DNA from 2 places in the Flavitalea sp. genome. Region 2 is predicted to be linked to the other one. Evidence: riboswitches for the same ligand, from Rfam matches in the RefSeq annotation. Region 2 holds a riboswitch; the other holds the start of a gene.

Region 1 (8,141 bases), on a different contig from region 2:
GGTTATGAGCCCGACGAGCTACCGCTGCTCTACTTCGCGATGTGGGTTGCAAATGTATGTCGTTTCATCATTTAAACCAAAAATGATTGAACCTTTTGTATAAAGATTCAATCATTTCTGATTTAATTAACTTGTAATCCTTTTTTAGAGATACTTATCCTTTTTTTGATATGCTGCTGGCACCACTGGATTTAATGTCCCTGATTACCCCGCTTCCTTTATAATATACCCCGCTTGCTCCTGAAGCACGGGCACTTAATTCTTTATTGACTGTGATTTTAATATCTGAGGCTCCGCTTGCTTCCGCGGTACAAACATCGGTTTCGAGTTCATATCCTTTCAGGTCGCTCGCGCCGTTTGCATCCACTTTCAGTGATACTACCCTACCGGTGATAGTTGCATCAGAGGCGCCATTCAATTTCAGGTCAAGCGATTTGAGATCAACACTTCCTTTAAAATCACTCGCTCCGTTCATTTCAATACGAACGTCACCACCGGTCAGCTTTCCTTTTATTACAACGTCGGATGCACCGGAGGCTTCCAGGTTTACTAAATCCCTAACTGACACATATGCCTTCAGTTTACGGTTTCCCATCTTAAATCCATCGCCGGTATTTTCATACCATATTTTTAAAACTCCTCCCTGTACGGAAGTTTTGATATGATTACGCCAGGCAACTTTGTCAGCACTCACAGCTACGGCTTCTTCGTCACCCTGTGACAAATACAGGTCGATAGCGTTTGAAACTTTGATGGAATTAAAACCTTTTAGTGGCCTTACTTCAACATTCGGGTCGTTTATCTGTTGGGCTCTTGCCGAAATTACTAAAACAGAGAAGGCAAGTATTGAAAGCATCTTTTTCATGACATTGTATAATTAGTGGTGAGTTGTTAGTGGTTAGTGATGAATTATTTAGTTATTTAATTGTTTGAAGTGTTTGAGGGAGCTTAAACAGACCAGCATTAGCTTTTTTTCTGAACACTGCCACCACTGCCGGTTTTGATGTTCCTGATCACACCATTTCCTTTATAAGATATCGATCCACCACTGCTGGCTTCTGCTGAAAGTTCTTTGTTCACAGTTACATGGATCAGACCACCGCTGCTGATATCTGCTTCGCCATTTTCTACTGTAAGATCATAACCATTGAATACACTTCCACTGCTGCCTTCTACTTTCAGAATTCCCGCGGCGCCTGAAATATCCACCACCGATCCACTGCTTTGATCCACAACAAGACGGTCGGCATTTATTTCACCTTTGAAATTTGCACCACTTGAAACATCTATTCCCAGCTCCGGCGATTTCAGCTTGCCATCGATTTTCACAGTGGCTCCGGAAGATACATGGATGTCATCGATTTTTACGGCAGAAACATAAGCTTTCAGTTTCCTGTTACCCTGATTTTTTCTCCATACACTGTTGTCATAGGTGATCTTAAGAACACCATCATCTACCACGGTCTTTATATTTTTACGATGTTCTTCATTTACCGCGCTTACCGCAAGTGCTTCTTCATTTCCCTGTACCAGGATCAGTTCAATGCCACTGGAAACGCGGACTGCATGAAAGTTTTTAGCTGGTCTCACTTCCGCATTTGCGTCCTTTATAGCTGTTTGTGCAAATGTTGTAAACGCAAAAAGAAATCCGAATAAAAAAAGGCTGAGTGATTTCATATGTTTCATTGTTAAAAATATTAAGCAGTGATAAATATTAAGTGGTGATAGATTTATATGATTTAATGATTGATCCGATTATTTATGCAATCAAATAATTGACACGTTCATTTATGCGGTTTTTATTAGCTGTCGTTGAACTTTCGTAAAGTAGCTGATATTATCAAAATGTTTCAAACCGGGCTATCTTGTATTATTTAAGTGTGACGGCTCTCAACCTGCAAATGTTACAGCAGAAAAAAAAATTGTTACTATATTTGCAGCCGTCCGAACACCGGACATTTCTCAGATTCCTCGGGGTGCTTTGCGGTTAAAACCGGCAAGGCTGAGATAATACCCGTAGAACCTGGACAGGGTAATGCCTGCGCAGGGAAGGTAGTTTTTAGCATTCACACCTACACTTCTTTTCCGCAGCATTTCCTTCAAATCAATTTTTATTCCGTTTACAGGATCGCTTCAAATAAATAGCGGTTTGTTCACGGGACACCATTTAAACTTTAATGGACATGCAAAAATTGTTTTTGGGGATTTGCTACTTATTGATTTCCCAGACTGTGCTCTCCCAGCAAATACGCGGCAGAGTAACAGACGCCACCACCGGCACCGCAGTAGCAGCGGCAACAGTAGAATTAGGAGATGAGTCAACCACACTCACCAACGATTCGGGTTATTTCTATTTCCGAAACCCGGGCCGGAGCAATCAACCGCTCAAAGTCAGTAGCCTGGGTTATCGCAGCAATGAACAAAAACTTACAGGGAACGAGACTGACATTTCCGTGGCTTTGCAGAGATTCAACCTGATGATGCAACCTGTAGAAGTGAAGGCCATCAGGGCGGGCGATAAGGCCCCTTTCACCAAAACCAACCTGGCAAAAAAAGACATTGAAAAGCTGAATTTCGCCCAGGACATTCCTTATATCCTAAATCAGACTCCTTCCGTTGTCATTAATTCAGACGCCGGTAACGGGGTTGGCTATACAGGTATAAGGATCCGGGGGTCAGATGCGACCCGGATAAACATGACTATCAATGGCATTCCCTACAATGATGCTGAATCACAGGGCTTGTTTTTTGTTAATCTGCCGGATTTCGCGTCATCAATTAACAGCGTACAGATACAACGTGGTGTAGGAACTTCTTCCAATGGTGCAGGTGCATTTGGAGCAACAATGAATTTCAGCACCAATGAAGTGAACACCTCTCCTTATGCGGAGATCAATAACAGCCTGGGTTCATTCAACACCTGGAAACATACAGTGAAAGCAGGGAGCGGCATCATCGCGGATCATTTTACAATCGATGCCCGTTTATCAAAAATCTCCAGCGATGGCTATGTAGACAGGGCAAGCAGTGATCTGAGTTCGTTTTTTATATCCGGGGCTTATCTGTCAAAAAAATCCGCGCTAAGGCTAAATGTTTTTTCAGGAAAAGAGAAAACATATCAATCCTGGAACGGTATACCGGAAAGTTACCTCGATTCAAACAGAACATATAATTCGTCGGGCACTGAAAAACCAGGTACGCCTTATGATAACGAAACAGACAATTATCAGCAGGATCATTTCCAGTTACTTTTTAATCACCAGTTCAATACCAGGCTTAGTTTCAACACTGCTTTTTTTCTGTCCAACGGTAAAGGTTATTATGAAAATTACCAGGCGGGGGAATTATATTCAGACTATGGTCTGCCAAATTTCATCAGCGGTACTGACACCAGCAAAGAAACCGATCTTGTTCGCCAGCTATGGCTTGACAACAAATATTATGGACAAGTCATCTCCCTGCAATATAAAACAGACCGGTCCGAGCTCACCGCTGGCGGCGGATGGAACCGGTACGATGGAAATCATTTCGGACTGGTACCCTGGGCCGCAGCAGGGTTTCCAAACCAATACAAATGGTATGATCTTGATGCTTACAAGACTGACGTAAACGCCTATGCGAAATACCAATATTCCATCATGCCTGGCCTGGAGATTTTTGGAGACATTCAATACCGAAGAATCCTGTATGATCTTGGCGGGTTCCGCAACAATCCGACCCTCCTGATCAGGAACACCTACGATTTTGTAAATCCTAAACTTGGTTTATCATATAATAAAAATAATTACCAGGTTTATGCCTCTTATGCCATGGGTAACAAAGAACCAAACCGTGACGATTTTGAAGCAGGCATCACCCAGCAACCGAGTCCTGAACGCATGCATGACTTCGAAGCAGGGATTGAGAAAAGAGAAGGGCAGTATAGCTGGGGGCTTGTGTTATATTATATGCTTTACAAAAATCAACTTGTGCAAACCGGCAAGATCAATGATGTCGGAGGGCAGACAAGGACCAATATTCCAGACAGCTACAGGATGGGAATTGAACTGCAGGGTAAGGCTGTGCTTACAGATTGGTTGAACATTTCAGGAAATCTTACTTTAAGCCGTAACCGGATTAACAATTTTACTGAATACATTGATGATTATGATGCAGGTGGGCAGAAAGTCATCCCTCATGGTGAAACTGATATCTCGTTTTCACCGGCCGTAACAGGGTTCGCGGGTGTTAATCTGGTGCCGGTTAAAAATCTTGAGATAAATCTCTTTAGTAAATACGTCAGTCGTCAATATCTTGACAACACATCGTCCAGGTCAAGAAGCATTGATGATTATTTCGTGCAGGATGTTCGCCTCTCTTATAGCTTGCGGCGGTTGCTGGCAAAAGAAATAAACCTGAGCGCCCAGGTCTATAATATCTTCAACCGCAAATACGAATCAAACGGTTATACTTTCAGCTATTATTATGGTGGAGAACTAACAACCGAAAACTATTATTTCCCGATGGCAGGGGCAAACGTTATGGTTAGTTTGAATATTAAACTCTGATGACAAGTTATGAGTGATGAGTGAAATACAACTCATCACTCACTCATAACTCATCACTCATAACTCATAACTTTCTTTACAGTCCTTATTCCTTCCACGCCAACATCCCGCCAACCAGGTTTTTGGTATTTGTAAAGCCCATTGATTCCAGGATCATACAGGCCTGTCCGCTTCTTGCACCGCTTCTGCAGTAACATATCACTTCCTGGTCTTTCAGATCCTCGAGTTCAGGTACATCCATTGTTCTGATCTTTCCCAGGGGAACCAGTTTGCCACCGATATTAAATTCTGCATTTTCCGATGGTTCACGCACATCAACCAGATGTAGGTTGTCGCCGGCATCTAATCTTTTCTTTACTTCTTCTACTGTGATATTTTCCATGTTATAATTTTTTCAGATAAACCAATCAACAAATCGGACATTAATATAATACACCGGATGAATCAACAGGTTTTTCGGGCTTTTTAACTCCGAGAAAAACATCTATGGATTGTCCCTGCCTGATACGGATTACCCTGTTATCGGCTGTCATCTTTTCAGGCCGTTGCAAGTAAACATATGAATTTGCCGAATCAACTACATCCCGGTCAAATATAGAAGCCCCTATTGCGAGTCCATTTCCTTCCAGCAAAGCCCTGGCCTGCTCATAAGTCAACCCAACCAGGTCAGGAACCGCAAACTCATCCTGTCCAAGTCCTGAACCCAGTACCAGCGTAATTTTGCTGCCCATTGAAATTTTAGATCCTGGTTTTATAGAATTGCCGTTATACAATTGGTCAAGAACCGCATTTTTGGCAAAATCATGCCGGTAAACGGTGTCTTCCAGCTGAAGTCCATACTGTTTAAGTGCAACCTCGGCACTCCTGAAGGTCATGCTCATAAAATTTGGCATTTCGATAACAGGTGGAACGGAACGATTGACCGTGAGGTAAACGGTACGATTCACCTTTACTACGGCATCCGCATCCGGAAACTGGCGGACAACCGAATTCGCCCTGGCAGTATCAACATAAACCGAGTCTTGCAATTCCACATCAAAGCCCCTTTCTTCCAGCAGCCTGGTCGCTTCGGCAAGGTCTTTACCATTCACTGAGGGAATCGTCAATATCTTGCCATGTTTGGTGAGCACGTCCAGATAGCTGAGAAAAAAGAACAGGACCAGGAACACGAGTACGAGGCTGATCAGGATATGAACCCATAGCGGCTTACCGCTGATAAATTTAAACACAGGCTGAAAATATTAATTATCTGTTTGTTATTAAGTTCGTGAAAATAATCAGGATTTTCGACTCAACGCATCTTCGATCAGGGCACTATAAAATTCTTTGAGTGTCCAGCCTAACACTTTTACCTGCTGTGGTATTATGCTCGCTTCGCTTTGTCCGGGTATCGTATTGATTTCCAACATAAAAGGTGCCGATTTTTTCTCATCATAAATAAAGTCAATTCTCACGACACCCCTGCAATTGAGCACTTCGTAAACTTTCCTGGCTGTCGCCCGGATGTTTTCTGTCATTTCGTTGGAGATCTGGGCCGGTGTTATTTCTTCACTTTTGCCTTCATATTTGGCTTCGAAATCAAAAAATTCTTTGTGCGTTTTTACTTCAGTGATCGGTAATACAATAATCTCTTTAGTAGTTTTGAATACGCCGACTGTAAATTCCCGGCCACTGATGAATTCTTCAATAAGAATCTGTTCATCTTCTTTAAATGCTTTCTCCAGTGCAGCTGGCAACTCATCTTCTTTATTCACTTTACTCATCCCGATACTTGAACCGCCACTGTTTGGTTTCACAAATACCGGCAGGGCAAGTTGGCTCAGAATGGTTTCAGGTGCAATTGGGGTATGTTTAAACAGGTGGAGCGATTTTGCCACATTAACACCCGCAAATCCAGCTACGGCCACCGTATATCTTTTGTTCATGGTGAGCGCCGAAGTTGCTGCGTCACAGGAAGTGTAGGGTAGTCCCATAAGGTCCAGGTATCCCTGTAAACGTCCGTCTTCGCCAGGTGTTCCATGTATGCCAATCAAAACTGCATCAAAGCGGATATGTTTGCCATCTGCAATAAGTGAAAAGTCATCTTTATTCACAGCAGTTTTTGTTCCACCGGGTGTTTCATACCACCATCCCTTTGGAGTAACGTCAATTTTGTAAACATTGTATTTGTCCAGGTCAAGATTCTTTTCAATAGTGACCGCACTTTTGTATGAGATTACTGATTCAGTAGAGTACCCCCCGGTTACGAAGGCTATGGTAGGCTTTATGTTAGTCATTTGACAAAAATAATAAAGGTGAAGGAACATTTTCCCTTCACCTTTTTACGACGGGAAATATCACCCGCCAACAGGAGTAGTTTTTCAACTACATTCACTATTGTGAAACCTGAAGTTAAGAATTTTTATATATGAAGACGCTCTTTTTTTTCAAGGAGTTCTTCGACTGTTTCGACATACATTTCATCAGGAACGCAGCAATCAACCGGGCAAACAGCAGCACATTGAGGTTCTTCATGGAACCCCTGGCACTCGGTACATTTATTAGGCGTAATATAGTATATGTCCACACTGACAGGAGCGTGACGCTGGTCCGCATCAACCACTACACCATCGAGCAATGTAAACTTTCCTTTTATACTTGTGCCGTCTGAAATGGCCCATTCAACACCGCCTTCATAGATAGCGTTATTTGGACACTCAGGCTCACAGGCTCCGCAGTTTATACACTCGTCTGTAATTTTTATCGCCATGCTTTTAATAAATTTTTAGAATTGATTACAGTTACTTTGCAACACAAATATAAGGTTTGATGGATTTACAACAACGGTTAAATTTATTGGTAGAACTGGGAGGACATATAATAGCTGCGCCATACTCATGGCTGGCCGCAAAGGAAAGAGCACATCATGAGAATGGGTGGTTCATACCTGAATTTATCGATCTCAGTGTTCAGAATATAGTTACAGAATTTTTAACCCGCGATAAGCTGGCAAAGCTGGCGGCTTCATATAAGATACCGGCGATTCAGAAAAAACCCGGGGATGTTGGAATCATTATGGCGGGCAATATTCCACTGGTTGGGTTTCATGATTTTCTTTGTACATTTTTGTCTGGCCATCATCAGACAATTAAACTGTCTTCAAAAGACAAAGTACTACTGCAATACCTGGTGGAGTGGCTTTGGAACAAGGAACCTTCATTAAAAGAGGAGATCCGCTTTGAAGAAATGCTCAAAGGCTGTGATGCCTATATCGCCACGGGAAGCAATAATTCTTCCCGGTATTTTGAATATTATTTTTCGCGATTTCCTCATATAATCCGTAAAAACAGGACCTCCGCCGCCATAATCACTGGCAATGAAACAATCGGGGAACTTTCTGCACTGGCAGATGATGTATACATGTATTTTGGCCTGGGTTGCAGGAATGTTACGATGCTCTATGTGCCGGAAAACTATGATTTTGTTCCGCTGCTTGAGGCTTTCAAAAAATACAATTACCTCTTCGATCATCACAAATACAAAAACAACTATGACTACCAGCTCGCCATGCTGATGATCAACCGGGAACATTATATGACAAATGGCTCCATCATC
Region 2 (8,141 bases):
TTCTTTGCAACGGCACAGATTTATGCATACGTTTCGCGTTGTTGTGCTCTTGTTTTTAACATCCTTCAGTCAACCAGTGCAGGCCCAAAACTGGGACATCAATATTGTTAAAGCAATCAATCCCGAGAATCCGGACTCTAAGTTTTTCAGATTGACTAGTTCATCTGTCTATGTTATCGGGATCGCAGCGCCGGTGAGTTTATTTACCGCAGGAATGATTACACGGGACTCCATGATAAAACGGCAATCCTATGAAATGGTTGCAGCGGCTCTTATTGAGCTAGCGGTAACTGGAAGTTTAAAAAACATTATAAACCGTCGGCGGCCGGTGGAGAAGTATCCATTTGATGTGTTTCCCTATGATAGCTACAGTGGTAAATCAATTCCGTCAGGGCATACTTCCATGGCCTTTGCCACAGCCACTAGTCTTTCGCTGCAATTCAGAAAATGGTATGTTGTCATACCGTCTTGTCTCTGGGCAACCTCGGTAGGATACTCACGTATTTACCTGGGAGTTCATTATCCATCGGATGTAATCGCGGGCGCGGTGGTGGGTGCGGGTAGTGCTTATCTTGCACACTGGTTAAATCGCAAAATTTTTCAAAACCGCGATCGTTTTAAGCACCGCTAACACCGGGGAGGGATTTTTTCAGAATAATAACAACTTCAAAAATGATTTCCCATGAAAAATCTCCAGGCAGTTCACAAGCCCTATAACAAAAATGATGCGTTTATCGTACAACCCCTACCGGGCTCGGAATCCAACAATACTTTTCCGTTGAAAGTTGTAGCACGATTGATGATATTGGTGAGTCCGATTCCGGCTCGCTTTTGATTTAAATCAAAACCAATCCCGTTATCCGAGATTTTCAATTCCAGTCGCTCTGCATTCTGTTGGATAACTATTTCTACCACAGAAGCCTTAGAATATTTCAGGATATTGTTGAGTTGTTCCTGTATAATCCGGTAAATTGATATTTTAAGGGCCTCGCTAAGTTTGTGTTCTAGTATGGAACTTAATTGTAGTCTTGGTTCCATGTTGGCAAACTTGATATTTTCTACCAGTTGCTCAATTGATTCCGTCAACGTAAAGTCTCCAAGCGATGGCGGGACCAATGATTTGGATATTTTTCTAAGCTCTTCTATACTGTCATCTATTACATTTATGCTTTTTCTAAGAATAGTTTCATCCTTCTGGGGATTTGTCTGATAAGCGGAAAGACAAAGCCTGGCGGTAGCCAGCATTTGATTTACATTATCATGAAGTTCTTTTCCAAGTTCACCACGTTCTTTTTCCTGGGCCTCAATAGTGGCCTTGGTTATATCAATCTGACGGTTCACTTTTTCTTTTGTAAGCTCATCCTGTAACTGTAAAGTCCTGGATATATCATGTGCGATCACCAGGTAGGCATCCGTGTCTTTATAGATTATCGGGTGCACAAATACTTCTGCAATAAGCGTCTCTCCATTTTTTTTAACATGTGTTACCAGCCTGTTCTTAAAGTCATTACACTTCCTATTCTGGCGGATGACTTCCAGTTCTTTCCTGTTATCCGGTAATCGGAGATCGAAAGCGGTCATTTGCAAAAATTCCTCCCTGGAATAACCATAGTGAGAAACTGCCATATCGTTTACTTCCAGGTAACCCAGGTTTTTCCTGTCAACCACCCACTTAGCAATAGGGCTGTCATTAAACAATGAGCGGTAAAGCTGTTCGGAATTTCTTATTATTTGTTCGGCGATTTTAATTTCGGTAATATCAAAATGTGAAACAACGGCGCCGGAATTAATTCCAAACACCGGCCTCACTATTAAATAGAACCATTTCTGGCCGGAGGGAGTTTTGCAGGCATATTCCAAAACAAATTGGTCGATCCTGCCTGCAATTACATCTCTTATGGCAGCAGCTATTTTTTTGCCGGCTTGTGGCGACAATAGTTTTGCTTTTTCCGCCACTACTATATAATTGATCGATTCAGTATAGCAATTTCCTGTTAATTCATTTTGATCTGAAGACTTACTCCAGGCTTCATTTACATCAATGATGTTACCTTTTTCATCAAGCAGGGCAATTCTCGCAGTTAATGAATTGAGTATGGCGGTCCTTTGGATGGTTGCTTTTTTCAGATTCTCCTCCGCCTTAAATTCTTCTGTAACGTCCCGGTAGTTAAGAACAAAGGCGTTTATCAAAGGCTCCCGGAGCATGTTTGTTACAATTGAACTGATCCATCTCCATTCCCCGTTTTTATGCCTTAAGCGGTAGGTGAGTTGTCTTGTTTCGCCATACAAAGTCTGCAGATCATTTAATACCGCATTAATCGCCTGTACATCATCCGGATGATAAAGTACTGCTGGATGCGTTACCAACAATTCGTCCCTGGTATATCCAAGAATGTTTGACACTGACGGTGATACATAACTAATTTTGCTATCGGCGCCAAACAAAGCAATCCCATTGTGACTTTTTTCGATAAGTACCTCAAAGCGGGTTTCGTTTGAATGCAGTTTATTTTCTTGTATTTTTTCAAGCGTAATATCACGGGCAAAACATGTAACGCCTATTACCGAAGAACCGTCATAGATGGGATTGATAGACATATCAAAATAAAGTACTTCGCCCTCATGAGAAAACTCATGTACCAGGCGCTGTGCCTTCCCGGCGAAAGATTCCTTATACAAGGTCTCCCAATTTAAAATCTGCGAAGGATCTGAAGAATTCAGCACATCCTGAACGCTATCACCGGGATTTACATCCATCCCATATATATCTTTAATTGTATTGCGTAACCGCGAATTCAATACCAGGTACCGGTGTGACCTATCAATGCTCCATACATACCCGTCAAAGTTTTCCACCATCGCATTGAGGTTCGCCTGTGCCTGCCTGATATCCTGGTCTTTTTTCGTAAACTGCAACCTGATATTGGCTTCGATAAGTTCACCATTTGCTTTTTTCAATGCTTCATTTTCACGCGAAAGCTTGTCTATCACAGACTGAATAGCTCTGGTAGGTGCATCCGATTCATGTTTCGGTTCACTATCATATACCAGATGCCGACCTGCTAAAGGATTGGCATTGTTATGGTTCGCATTTTGATTATCGACGGGCTTTTTCAAGATATCTTTTGGTTTCTAACGTTCTAATATAGCCGCACCAGGAAATATGCTGCAATAACTGCGCTCAGCACGGATTAATTTCAATTTAAATATATTTAATTATCCATTTAAGCGTTTACTCTTATAGCGTACTACAAGTTACGATGAGGAATAGCCATGCCCAAAGGAAATAGCTACTAACATTATTAAAGTAGCTGATTCCACTTATTGAAATCTTTAAAAGATAATGCCAGCCTCCGGGTTAATACATAACACATAAAAAAAACACTTAAATTGCTTCAATCTTGCACGGGGTGCTTTTAATAATAATTTAAAGGCTGAGATAATACCCGTTACCTGATCCGGATAATACCGGCGTAGGGATGCAAAGGCCAGTTATTTTCAGTTCAACTGTTTTATAAAAGCCTTGTTTCCTGCACCATAATTCCGGCAGGAAACAAGGCTTTACTTTTTAAAACATAACAATGGAACTGCAGAAAAATAATTTCAGCCAGGTAACCCGGGGATTGATAAAATGGCAGGGTCGGAAAGAATGGTTCTTCAACAGGGAGCATACAGATACATATGAACAATGGTATGAAGGCCGTTATAAAAGAGCCGAATTGTGGCAAAAGAAGGTAATGGGACAGTTGCTCAAATGCGATACCAGGGTAAAAGAACTACTCGAATTTGGTTGCGGCACCACCAGGTTTACGCGGTGGTGGAATCAGATTGGTATTGATGCGACCGGAGCAGATATTTCACCTTTTATGCTCGGACAGGGCGTGCATCTTTTTAATGGTGACCTGGTGAACGCCGATTCACACCATATGCCTTTTAAAGACGATACATTTGATGCCGTTGCCTTCATAACCACCTTTGAGTATTATATTAATCCCGTTAAGGTTATACAGGAAGCTGCAAGAGTAGCCAGATCTGGCATTGCCTTTGGAATGATGAACCGTAACTCTCCCAAATTTATACGACGTAAAATACAACAGGCTTTCGGCAAAAATCCATTCTATATTACGGCCACCTTTTATACTCCCGGGCTGCTGATTCAACAGATAGATATTGCATTAAAAGGACGCGCTTATAGTCTTGAATGGACCTGTACTGGTCTGCCAAAATGGTTTCCTGTACAACAATGGAGTGTTCCTGTTGGTGATTTCTTTGGATTGTATATAAAGTTTCTTGATTGATTAAAACTGCGCTATGTTTTTGTCGGGTAAAATTGAAAACGAGGCTTTTGAAGAAGTTATTCTAAAACACTGTGGCTTTCAGCGAAATGAAGTGTCTACCGGGCCAGGCTTTGGTATAGATGTATCGGTTATTGATCTGCCCGGACAAATGGCGATGGCGCTGACCAGTGACCCGTTATCGTTAATTCCTTCCCTGGGCTTGCAGGAATCGGCCTGGTTATCGGTTCACCTGATGGCCAATGATATGGCAACTACCGGCTTTGCGCCTATGTATGTTCAGATGGTATTGAATCTGCCAGTTAGTCTAAGTAAACATGATTTTAAAATTTACTGGCATTTTGTACACAAATACTGCCACGAAGCGGGTATTTCGATAACAGGCGGACATACAGGTGGCATTGAAGGACAGCGATCTACTATTGCAGGAGGTGGAACCATGTTGCTTACAGCGCCAAAAGAAAAGATCAGGATAAGTAAAAATGCGCAAGCAGGTAACGTCATAATTCTAACCAAGGAATGTGGAATATCATCAGCTGCCATACTTGCTATGAGTTTCCCCGAAACAGTGAAAAATAAACTGGGTAAAGAAATTTATGATGAAGGTTGCAGACTCTTTTATCAAACATCCTCATTAAAGGACGGATTAGTTGCGGCTGATAATAACAGCAATTTTACAGAAGTTACCGCTATGCATGATGTCACCGAAGGCGGTGTACTGGGAGCCGTATATGAAATGGCAATAGCGTCGGGAAACGGAGTTTGGGTTGACAATAACAATTTGCCTGCCGGTAGTACGACACAGAAAATTTGTAATCTGTTTGAACTTGACCACCGCTTTTGTATTGGGGCAGGCGCCATGATCATTGCTGCAGAAAAAGAAAAGGCACAAAATGTTTTACAGCGTTTACAACAAAATAATATCAGCGCCACAGTAATAGGTGAGTTTAAAGAAAAACAATTTGGCTATAAGCTGATTGAGGATTTAGTTAAAAAGCCAATGCCTTATTTCAGTAAGGATCCGTACTGGGACGCATTTTTTTTAGCATGTAACAAAGGTCTGAAATGAAAAATTCAAGAAAGCCGGAAGGCGGGGTATACCTGGTAATAGATCCTTCAATACAGAAAGACCTTCTTGTCACGAGACTGGAGGCAGCATTACAAGGCGGTATCAGTGCAGTTCAGATATGGAACCGCTGGAGCGTTACGTCTGGTAAATCTGAAATAATTACAACGATCTGCAGCCTTTGCAAACCGTATTACGTACCGGCATTCATCAATGAAGATTATTTATTGTTGCAGACACATCCTGCACTTGATGGAATTCATTTCGACAAAATACCGCATGATTATCCAGCTATTAAAAGATTGGTAGGTAGAAGCTTTAGCGCCGGCATAACCTGTGGTAACGATTTCAACATAATCGATTGGGCCATGAGAAATGAACTGGATTATGTCTCGTTTTGCTCTATGTTTCCTTCATCTTCTGCCGGTAGCTGTGAAATTGTAACACCATCTATAATTCAAAAAACGAAGCAGCTTACAGATATGACGGTTTATATTTCCGGAGGAATCACACCTGAAAATATCCAATTGCTTAAACAGACTATTTCTTTTGATGGGGTGGCCGTTATTGGTGGAATATTAAAAAGTAATGATCCACTGCTCGCAACACGGGCATATTTAAAAGCCTTAAGTGAAAAAATATAGAAATATGAAGCAAAAAACAATTGAAAAACTTTGCTGCCCTTTTGATAAACATGATTTATCATTAGAGATATTCATAAAAGATCTGGAGGGCGATATTCTGAAAGGAATTTTACATTGCGCCGGCTGCAATCGTTTCTATCCCATAGTACATGGCATACCCATTATGACACCAGATGAATACCGCGAATTTCAACTGGAAAAAAAGCTGATTGAAAACAATGACGATTATAAATGATGGTAATAAATGACGGTTATATTTACTTCACTTTGCAGTTACCTGCGTTCGTGTAAACTTAAACGGTTACCATCCGGATCCTTCAATGCTGCGAACTGTCCCCACGGAGTTGTATCAATCGGGCCAGCTACTATACCCTTTGCAGCCAGTGCTGCAATTTCTCCTTTGATATCATCGGTTTGAATGACCAGGCCATCAATGCATCCCGGGGGCATGTTTTTGAACCAGGTAACCAATGTAATAGAAACTGCACTATCCGGAAATCCGAGTTGTATCCATTGTTTGCCTTCTTCAAATGGAGCTTCGACCATTAATTCAAATCCAAGGTTGAGGTAAAATTCTTTCGCCCGCGCCTGATCGGTAACCGGAATGGAAATGATTTCAATTGCTTTCATATCTCATAATTATTTTTAAAGGTCATATGGAACGCCCAAGGGAATTTCACTATGTGTCAAAAGACTGTAAATGGGCGTTTCATATGTGCATAATTTATTTTAAAGGTCATATAGAATGCTCCGCCGGGGATCCACAACGAGTTCGGAAAATAGCAAGACTACTCATTTAGTCTGAAATACGGTTGCGGTGCAATTTAACATCCAGAAGTTAGTCAAAATTTCACTAATACACCAGCAAATTTCTTACATTCGGCAAGACAGATTAGTTGCAACCTCAAGCCGATCCTGCAGGCTTTTATAAATAGTTTAAAACATAACCAACATTTATGAAAGGAATATTACCATGGGTCTATTCTTTTTTTTGCTGCCTTCTCTTTTTGATTTTTGCCGCCTGCAAGGAAAAAAATGAACAGCCTTCAACCGAGGCTATTACCGCTCTCAATCTCAAACGCGGTGAATTGATTGCCTGTGGTAGCCCGGACAAACAATTTGGTACAGTAGGTTTTGTGTCTTCCTGTTCACCCGAAGTAAAAAAAGACTTTGAACTTGGTGTAGCCCTTTTGCATTCTTTTGAATACGATGAATCAGAAAAGGTCTTTGCCAGGATTATCGACCAGCAACCTGACTGCGCAATGGCCTATTGGGGCGTGGCTATGTCTAACTACCATACTTTATGGGCTCCGCCTACTGAAGCTGAGCTCAAAAAGGGCAGCAAAGCAATTGGGATGGCAGCCACCATTTCTGCAAAAACAAAAAGAGAGGAGGATTATATCAATGCAGTGTCGACCTTCTATAATGGTTGGGAAAAAATTGATCATCCAACACGGTTTGCCAGGTTTGAAAAGGCAATGGAAAAATTATACAGTGCGCATCCTGATGATAAGGAAGCTGCTATATTTTATGCCTTAATACTAACGGCAGCCGCTGATCCAACCGATAAATCTTTCACAAAACAAAAAAAGGCAGCGGCTATGCTTAAAGAGTTGTATGTTATTCAACCTGATCATCCGGGCATCATACATTATATCATTCATAGCTACGATTATCCCCAGCTCGCGGAACTCGCCCTGCCGGAAGCCCGTAAATATGCTGCTATTGCGCCCTCATCGGCGCATGCCCAACATATGCCTTCTCATATTTTCACACGTCTCGGTTTATGGGACGAAGATATAAAATCAAATCTCGCAGCATCCGCATCGGCTAAATGTTATGCTGAAACCTCCGGCATTCAGGGCCACTGGGACGAAGAGCTACATACACTTGACTACCTCGTCTATGCCTACCTTCAGCAAGGTGATAATAAGTCTGCTATGCAGCAGTGGGAGTACCTGAAATCCATCGATAAGGTATCACCGGTAAATTTTAAGGTGGCATATGCATTTGCGGCTATCCCTTCCCGTTATGTGCTTGAAAACCGGTTGTGGAAAGAAGCCACTAATCTTGAATTGCATCCTGCAGATCTTGAATGGGAAAAATATCCCTGGCAAAAGTCTATATACCATTTCG

Evidence for each region. Region 2 has a riboswitch for thiamine pyrophosphate ahead of VK664_RS25455 (class I SAM-dependent methyltransferase). Riboswitches for the same ligand answer to the same signal wherever they lie in the genome.
Region 1: linked by a shared signal. The riboswitch ahead of VK664_RS18530 (TonB-dependent receptor) and the one ahead of VK664_RS25455 (class I SAM-dependent methyltransferase) in region 2 are both predicted to bind thiamine pyrophosphate.

The regions. Positions count from the first base shown of each region.
Region 1 is NZ_DATHKG010000114.1:17,220-25,360, forward strand. Features, by position in the region: tRNA gene VK664_RS18515 (tRNA-Met) at 1-39, opposite strand, end outside; gene VK664_RS18520 (head GIN domain-containing protein) at 155-865, opposite strand; gene VK664_RS18525 (head GIN domain-containing protein) at 964-1,677, opposite strand; TPP riboswitch at 1,963-2,067, shown strand; gene VK664_RS18530 (TonB-dependent receptor) at 2,184-4,547, shown strand; gene VK664_RS18535 (rhodanese-like domain-containing protein) at 4,633-4,929, opposite strand; gene VK664_RS18540 (PASTA domain-containing protein) at 4,970-5,776, opposite strand; gene VK664_RS18545 (D-alanine--D-alanine ligase) at 5,825-6,823, opposite strand; gene VK664_RS18550 (4Fe-4S dicluster domain-containing protein) at 6,949-7,296, opposite strand; gene VK664_RS18555 (acyl-CoA reductase) at 7,356-8,141, shown strand, end outside.
Region 2 is NZ_DATHKG010000162.1:13,669-21,809, reverse strand. Features, by position in the region: gene VK664_RS25465 (phosphatase PAP2 family protein) at 1-631, shown strand, start outside; gene VK664_RS25460 (sensor histidine kinase) at 712-3,117, opposite strand; TPP riboswitch at 3,397-3,497, shown strand; gene VK664_RS25455 (class I SAM-dependent methyltransferase) at 3,582-4,298, shown strand; gene VK664_RS25450 (AIR synthase family protein) at 4,312-5,364, shown strand; gene VK664_RS25445 (thiamine phosphate synthase) at 5,361-6,005, shown strand; gene VK664_RS25440 (Trm112 family protein) at 6,010-6,240, shown strand; gene VK664_RS25435 (VOC family protein) at 6,279-6,635, opposite strand; gene VK664_RS25430 (tetratricopeptide repeat protein) at 6,962-8,141, shown strand, end outside.